Regions from separate parts of the Pseudomonas sp. LS.1a genome, predicted to be linked through region 1. Evidence: predicted binding sites of a transcription regulator. Region 1 holds the regulator's gene; each other region holds the start of a gene.
The links. The regulator sigma-54, encoded in region 1, starts transcription at its own class of promoters, with help from an activator protein. The targets are predictions, from matches to a motif close to ANTGGCATNNANNTTGCTNT.

Region 1 (2,200 bases):
CCGGCTCTGAGCCCGGCACGCGCCTGGAGTACTGGCAAATCGCCCTGAAACAGCGGGTAAAGTTGTTACAGTGCTCTAGGCAAACGCTACAATTTAAGGCATAAAACTTGCTTGATCTGGCGCCCCGGCGCCCTCGTGTAGTGGATGGCGCATGCGCGCCGGCGAACAAGGTATTAAGCCCCAGCCATGAAACCATCGCTCGTCCTAAAAATGGGCCAGCAACTGACGATGACACCGCAGTTGCAACAGGCCATCCGCCTGCTCCAGCTCTCCACCCTGGACCTCCAACAGGAAATCCAGGAAGCGCTGGAGTCGAACCCGATGCTCGAACGTCAGGAAGACGGCGACGACTTCGACAACAGCGACCCGATGGCGGACAACGCCGAGAACAAGCCGGCCGCCGAAGTCCAGGACAACAGCTTCCAGGAAAGCACCACCAGTGCCGACACCCTGGAAGACGGTGAGTGGAGCGAGCGCATCCCCAACGAACTGCCAGTCGACACGGCCTGGGAAGACATCTACCAGACCAGTGCCAGCAGCCTGCCAAGCAACGATGACGACGAGTGGGACTTCACCACCCGCACATCGGCCGGCGAAAGCCTGCAAAGCCACCTGCTGTGGCAGCTGAACCTGGCACCGATGTCCGACACCGACCGCCTGATCGCCGTCACCCTGATCGACAGCATCAACGGCCAGGGCTACCTGGAAGACACTCTCGAGGAAATCTGCGCCGGTTTCGACCCGGAGCTGGATATCGAACTGGACGAGGTCGAAGCGGTGCTGCACCGCATCCAGCAGTTCGAGCCCGCCGGCATTGCCGCCCGCAGCCTGGGCGAATGCCTGTTGCTGCAACTGCGCCAGCTGCCCGCCAACACCCCGTGGATGACCGAAGCCAAGCGCCTGGTCACAGATTTCATCGACCTGCTCGGCAGCCGTGACTACAGCCAGCTGATGCGTCGCATGAAAATCAAGGAAGACGAGCTGCGCCAGGTCATCGAGCTGGTACAAAGCCTCAACCCGCGCCCTGGCTCGCAGATCGAGTCCAGCGAGCCTGAGTACGTGGTGCCCGACGTCATCGTGCGCAAGGATAGCGACCGCTGGCTGGTGGAACTGAACCAGGAGGCCATCCCGCGCCTGCGCGTCAACCCGCAGTACGCCGGGTTCGTGCGCCGGGCCGACACCAGCGCCGACAACACCTTCATGCGCAACCAGCTGCAGGAAGCGCGCTGGTTCATCAAGAGCCTGCAAAGCCGCAACGAAACCCTGATGAAGGTGGCCACGCAGATCGTCGAGCACCAGCGCGGCTTCCTTGACCACGGTGACGAAGCGATGAAGCCGTTGGTGCTGCATGACATCGCCGAAGCGGTGGGCATGCACGAGTCGACCATTTCGCGGGTTACCACGCAGAAATACATGCATACACCGCGTGGCATCTACGAACTGAAATACTTTTTCTCCAGCCACGTCAGCACCTCCGAAGGCGGAGAATGCTCGTCCACGGCGATCCGCGCGATCATCAAGAAACTGGTTGCGGCGGAAAATCAGAAAAAGCCATTGAGTGACAGCAAGATCGCTGGTTTACTGGAGGCACAAGGCATCCAGGTAGCCCGTCGCACCGTCGCCAAGTACCGCGAGTCCCTCGGCATCGCACCGTCGAGCGAGCGCAAGCGACTGATGTAGCCCCTGAGATGTACCACAGCGTTTGTGGGGCAGGTGCAAGACCTGCCTCTTTATGCACGGGCAACAAAGGAGAAGCTGTATGCAAGTCAATATCAGTGGACAGCATGTAGAAGTCACCCAGCCACTGCGCGATTATGTGCTTGAAAAGCTCGCTCGCGTGGAAAGTCACTTCGACAAGATCACCAACGTGCAGGTCATCATGAAAGTCGAGAAGCTGCAGCAGAAGGTCGAGGCGACCTTGCAGATTCCCGGCGGCGAAGTGGTTGCCAACGCCGAACACGAAGACATGTATGCAGCGATCGATGCCTTGGCCGACAAGCTCGACCGCCAACTGAAAAAACACAAGGAAAAACAGCAAAGCCTGCTGCAAGGTGCAGCTGCCCGCTGATCCCCCTCATCCATGATCCGACTTGAAACCATCCTGACCCCCGGCCGTTCCCTCGTGAACGTGCCGGGCGGCAGCAAGAAGCGCGCCCTGGAAAAGGTCGCCACCGTCATCGCCGAACAAGTGCCAGAACTG
Region 2 (2,200 bases), 1.4 Mb from region 1:
GATGAACAGCACGCGCTGGCTGCTGCCGAACTTCTTCCACAGGTAGTGGGCCACTTCCATCACGCCCAGCTCGTGGGCACGGCCACCGAGGTTGAAGAAGCAGAAGTGGGTCATCAGGCCACGGCGCATCATCTGGTAGGCCGCCACGGTGGAGTCGAAGCCACCGGACATCAGCACCAGGGTCTGCTCCAGGGCGCCCAGCGGATAACCGCCGATGCCCTGGTGCTGGTTGTGGATCACGTACAGGCGCTGGTCGCGGATCTCGATGCGCACCAGCACTTCCGGGTTCTTCAGCTCGATGCCGGCGGCGCCGCACTGCTGGCGCAGCTGGCTGCCGACGTAACGGTCGACGTCCATCGAGGTGAAGTCGTGGTGGCCGCCGCGCTTGCAGCGCACGGCGAAGTGCTTGCCGGCCAGCAGGTGGCCGAAGTGGTGCTTGCACTTGGCGACAATGTCGTCGAAGTCGCCGAGCGGGTATTCCTCTACCTGCAGGAAGTGGGTGATACCCGGGGTGCAGGTGAGGCGCTCGATCATCTCGCGCTGGACTTTTTCGTCTTCGACGCGGGTGACCACTTCGAGATTATCCCAGACACCATCGACCACCAGCTCAGGGTCGAGGTCCTTGAGCACGTTGCGGATGTTCTTGCCGAGCTGGCGGATGAAGCGCTTGCGCACCGGCCGGCTCTTGATGGTGATTTCTGGGAAGACTTTGACGATAAGTTTCATTGGTTAACAGCGCGCGCAGGGCCTGCCGAAAATGAGGGGCGCGAATTATAGCGGAAATTGCTCAGGATTTGACCAACTTTTGATCAGAAGCTTTCAGATAAATGCAGGAGGCGGGTTTTGTGCTGCCAGCTCCGGCCCTTTCGCGGGTAAACCCGCTCCCACAGGGACCGCACACAATTCCAAGGTTGTGCTATCCCCTGTGGGAGCGGGTTCACCCGCGAAGAGGCCCTCAAGAAAAGCATACAACTCAAGCAATGCACACTATTGGTGCACTGCTACCAAAATTCGCATCTTAAGGGTGCATTTCCCACCGCCACCCCACCGCCAAATGCCCACAAACGCCCCCTTTTATCCCGCCCTCGCCATTTTCGGGCACTGGCATGCAATTTGCTCCCTTGTGAGGCAGGTATAGCTTGGCCGACTATCCGCGCCCGGCAACACCCTTTTTCCAGGGCAGCGGCCCACCGCGCTCTAGACCATCCGGAGGACAACATGTCGAAGTCGGTTCAACTCATCAAAGATCATGACGTCAAGTGGATTGATCTGCGTTTCACGGACACCAAAGGCACTCAGCACCACGTGACCATGCCGGCGCGTGATGCGCTGGAAGACGACTTCTTCGAAGTCGGCAAGATGTTCGACGGTTCCTCCATCGCTGGCTGGAAAGGCATCGAAGCATCCGACATGATCCTGATGCCGGTCGACGAAACTGCCGTACTGGACCCGTTCACCGAAGAGCCAACCCTGATCATCACCTGCGACATCGTCGACCCGTCGAGCATGCAGGGCTACGATCGCGACCCACGTGCCATCGCCAAGCGCGCCGAAGAGTACCTGAAGAGCACCGGCATCGGTGACACCGTATTCGCAGGCCCAGAGCCTGAGTTCTTCATCTTCGACGAAGTGAAGTTCCAGTCGGACATCTCCGGCTCGATGTTCAAGATCTTCTCCGAGCAAGGCTCGTGGATGACTGGCGCTGACGTGGAAGGCGGCAACAAAGGCCACCGTCCGGGCGTGAAAGGCGGCTACTTCCCGGTTCCGCCGTTCGACCACGACCACGAAATCCGTACTGCCATGTGCAACGCACTGGAAGAGATGGGCCAGACCGTCGAAGTTCACCACCACGAAGTGGCGACTGCCGGCCAGAACGAAATCGGCGTCAAGTTCAACACCCTGGTGAAGAAGGCTGACGAAGTACAGGCGCTGAAATACGTCGTGCACAACGTTGCCGACGCCTACGGCCGTACCGCCACCTTCATGCCGAAGCCACTGTACGGCGACAACGGCTCGGGCATGCACGTGCACATGTCGATCTGGAAAGACGGCAAGAACACCTTCTCGGGTGAAGGCTATGCCGGCCTGTCCGACACCGCCCTGTACTTCATCGGCGGTATCATCAAGCACGGTAAGGCCCTGAACGGCTTCACCAACCCGTCGACCAACTCCTACAAGCGTCTGGTCCCAGGCTTCGAAG
Region 3 (2,200 bases), 320 kb from region 1:
GCTCAAAGGCCAGCCCGCCATGCCGCTGACTGAAGCCCTGCAAGCGCACCTGGAGATTGCCAAGGTCACCGCGCAGCAGTTGCAGGCCTTCGCCAGCAATGCCCCGGACCTGCAGCGCCTGCTGCAGCCCGAGTGCAAGGCCGAGCTGCAGGACTGGTTGTGGGGCCGGCAACTGGTCGATGTGTTGCGCGCCTTCCCCCAGCAGTTGCCGCTGGCCAGCTGGCTGGCCCTGCTCAAACCGTTGCAGCCGCGCCTCTATTCGATCAGCTCCAGCCTGCTGGCGCACCCGGAGCAGGTGCACCTGACCGTTTCCACGGTGCGCTATGGTGCGCGCAAAGGGGTGTGTTCAAGCTTTCTTGCCGACCGCGCACAGGCGCTGAAGGTGGCCATCTTCCCGCAGGTGTCGAAGCACTTCCGCCTGCCCGAGGATGACTGCGTGCCGGTGATCATGGTCGGCCCCGGCACTGGTATTGCGCCGTTCAGGGCTTTCCTCGAAGAACGAGAGGCACGCGGGGCGAAAGGGGCTAACTGGCTGTTCTTCGGCGAGCAGTACGCGGCCACCGATTTCTATTACCAGGAGCAGCTACAAGCTTGGCAGGCTGCAGGGCACTTGCGGCTGGACACGGCGTTTTCACGCGACCAGGCCGAGAAGGTCTACGTGCAGCAGCGCATGCTCGAACAGGGCGCGCAGTTGTGGCGGTGGCTGGAGGCGGGGGCGTACTTCTTTGTGTGTGGCGATGCGCAGCGCATGGCCAGGGATGTGGATGCGGCGTTGCGGGCCATCGTGGCCGAGCATGGCGGCATGGATGCGGCGGCGGCGGGGGCTTATGTCGAAGCGCTGGGCAAGGCCAGGCGGTATCGGCGGGATGTGTATTGATGTGCGCCAAGATGGGGAGTGATGCACTTGGAATGTGCACTTGCTGTGCTGGCCTCTTCGCGGGCACGCCCGCTCCCACAGGTACTGCAAAGGTCTGAAAAAACGTGGAGGACCCTGTGGGAGCGGTCGTACACCGCGAAGAGGCCAGTACAGGAAACAGGGTTGGCACAGTCCCTGCTTTATCCCAGTTACAACAAAGCCCACTGATCAACGGCGATCAACCCGGGCCCACTACCGCGATGAATACAGGCAAAGGCGCCTGGAGCTTCGGCTCCAGGCGCTTTTTTTTTGATCGAGGATCGGCTTATGAAGGCAACAGCGAGCAGCGGGCAACGAGAGCGACTGGTCATCGTCGGCAACGGCATGGTCGGCCACCATTGCGTCGAACAACTGGTCAGCCGCGGCGCCCTGCAGCGCTTCGAGGTGCATGTGTTCGGCGAAGAGCGCCAACGCGCCTACGACCGCGTGCACTTGTCCGAGTACTTCGGCGGCAGCTGTGCCGAAACCCTGGCCCTGTGCGGGCAGGACTTCTACGGCGCCAACGGTGTGCACCTGCACCTCGGCGAAGCGGTACTGGAAATTGACCGTGAGTGCGGCGAAGTGGTCACTGCTGAGGGCCGCTACGGTTACGACCACCTGGTGCTGGCCACAGGCTCCTATCCCTTCGTGCCACCGATCGAAGGCTCCAGCGGCAATGCTCGGCTGGTCTACCGCACCCTCGACGACCTCGACGCCATCCGCGCTGCCGCAGCCAGCGCCCGCCGTGGCGTGGTAGTGGGCGGTGGCCTGCTTGGCCTGGAAGCGGCCAACGCCCTCAAGTCGCTGGGCCTGGAAGCCCATGTGGTGGAGTTCGCCCCACGGCTGATGCCGGTGCAGCTGGACGGCGAGGGCGGCGCCGCGCTCAAGGCACAGATCGAAGCGCTGGGCGTGGGTGTGCATCTGTCGCGTGCCACCCAGTCGATCAGTGCGGGGGAAGACTACCGCTACCGCATGAACTTCGATGGCGGCGAGCACCTGGAAACCGACCTGATCGTGTTCTCCGCGGGTATCCGCCCGCAGGATGCCCTGGGCCGTGCCTGTGGCCTGGATATCGCCGCGCGTGGCGGGGTGGTGATCGACAACCACTGCCGCAGCAGCGACCCACGCATTTTCGCCATCGGTGAGTGCGCCTCGTGGAACGGCAGCGTGTTCGGCCTGGTTGCCCCGGGCTACAGCATGGCGCGCAACCTGGCGGCGCTGCTGATGGGGGAAGCCGCTGGCGAATTCACCGGTGCCGACATGTCCACCAAGCTCAAGTTGCTGGGCGTGGATGTCGGCTCCATC

Region 2: glnA (type I glutamate--ammonia ligase) is a predicted target of sigma-54. The motif match lies at 1,101-1,120, and genes of this name have one in related genera.
Region 3: nirB (nitrite reductase large subunit NirB) is a predicted target of sigma-54. The motif match lies at 1,039-1,058, and genes of this name have one in related genera.

What each region holds. Positions count from the first base shown of each region.
Region 1 covers NZ_CP092827.1:1,030,328-1,032,527, reverse strand. Annotated here, with positions in the region: gene lptB (LPS export ABC transporter ATP-binding protein) at 1-10, shown strand, start outside; gene MKK04_RS04760 (RNA polymerase factor sigma-54) at 187-1,680, shown strand; gene hpf (ribosome hibernation-promoting factor, HPF/YfiA family) at 1,760-2,068, shown strand; gene ptsN (PTS IIA-like nitrogen regulatory protein PtsN) at 2,081-2,200, shown strand, end outside.
Region 2 covers NZ_CP092827.1:5,335,829-5,338,028, forward strand. Annotated here, with positions in the region: gene thiI (tRNA uracil 4-sulfurtransferase ThiI) at 1-726, opposite strand, end outside; gene glnA (type I glutamate--ammonia ligase) at 1,219-2,200, shown strand, end outside.
Region 3 covers NZ_CP092827.1:1,353,822-1,356,021, forward strand. Annotated here, with positions in the region: gene MKK04_RS06305 (bifunctional nitrate reductase/sulfite reductase flavoprotein subunit alpha) at 1-877, shown strand, start outside; gene nirB (nitrite reductase large subunit NirB) at 1,184-2,200, shown strand, end outside.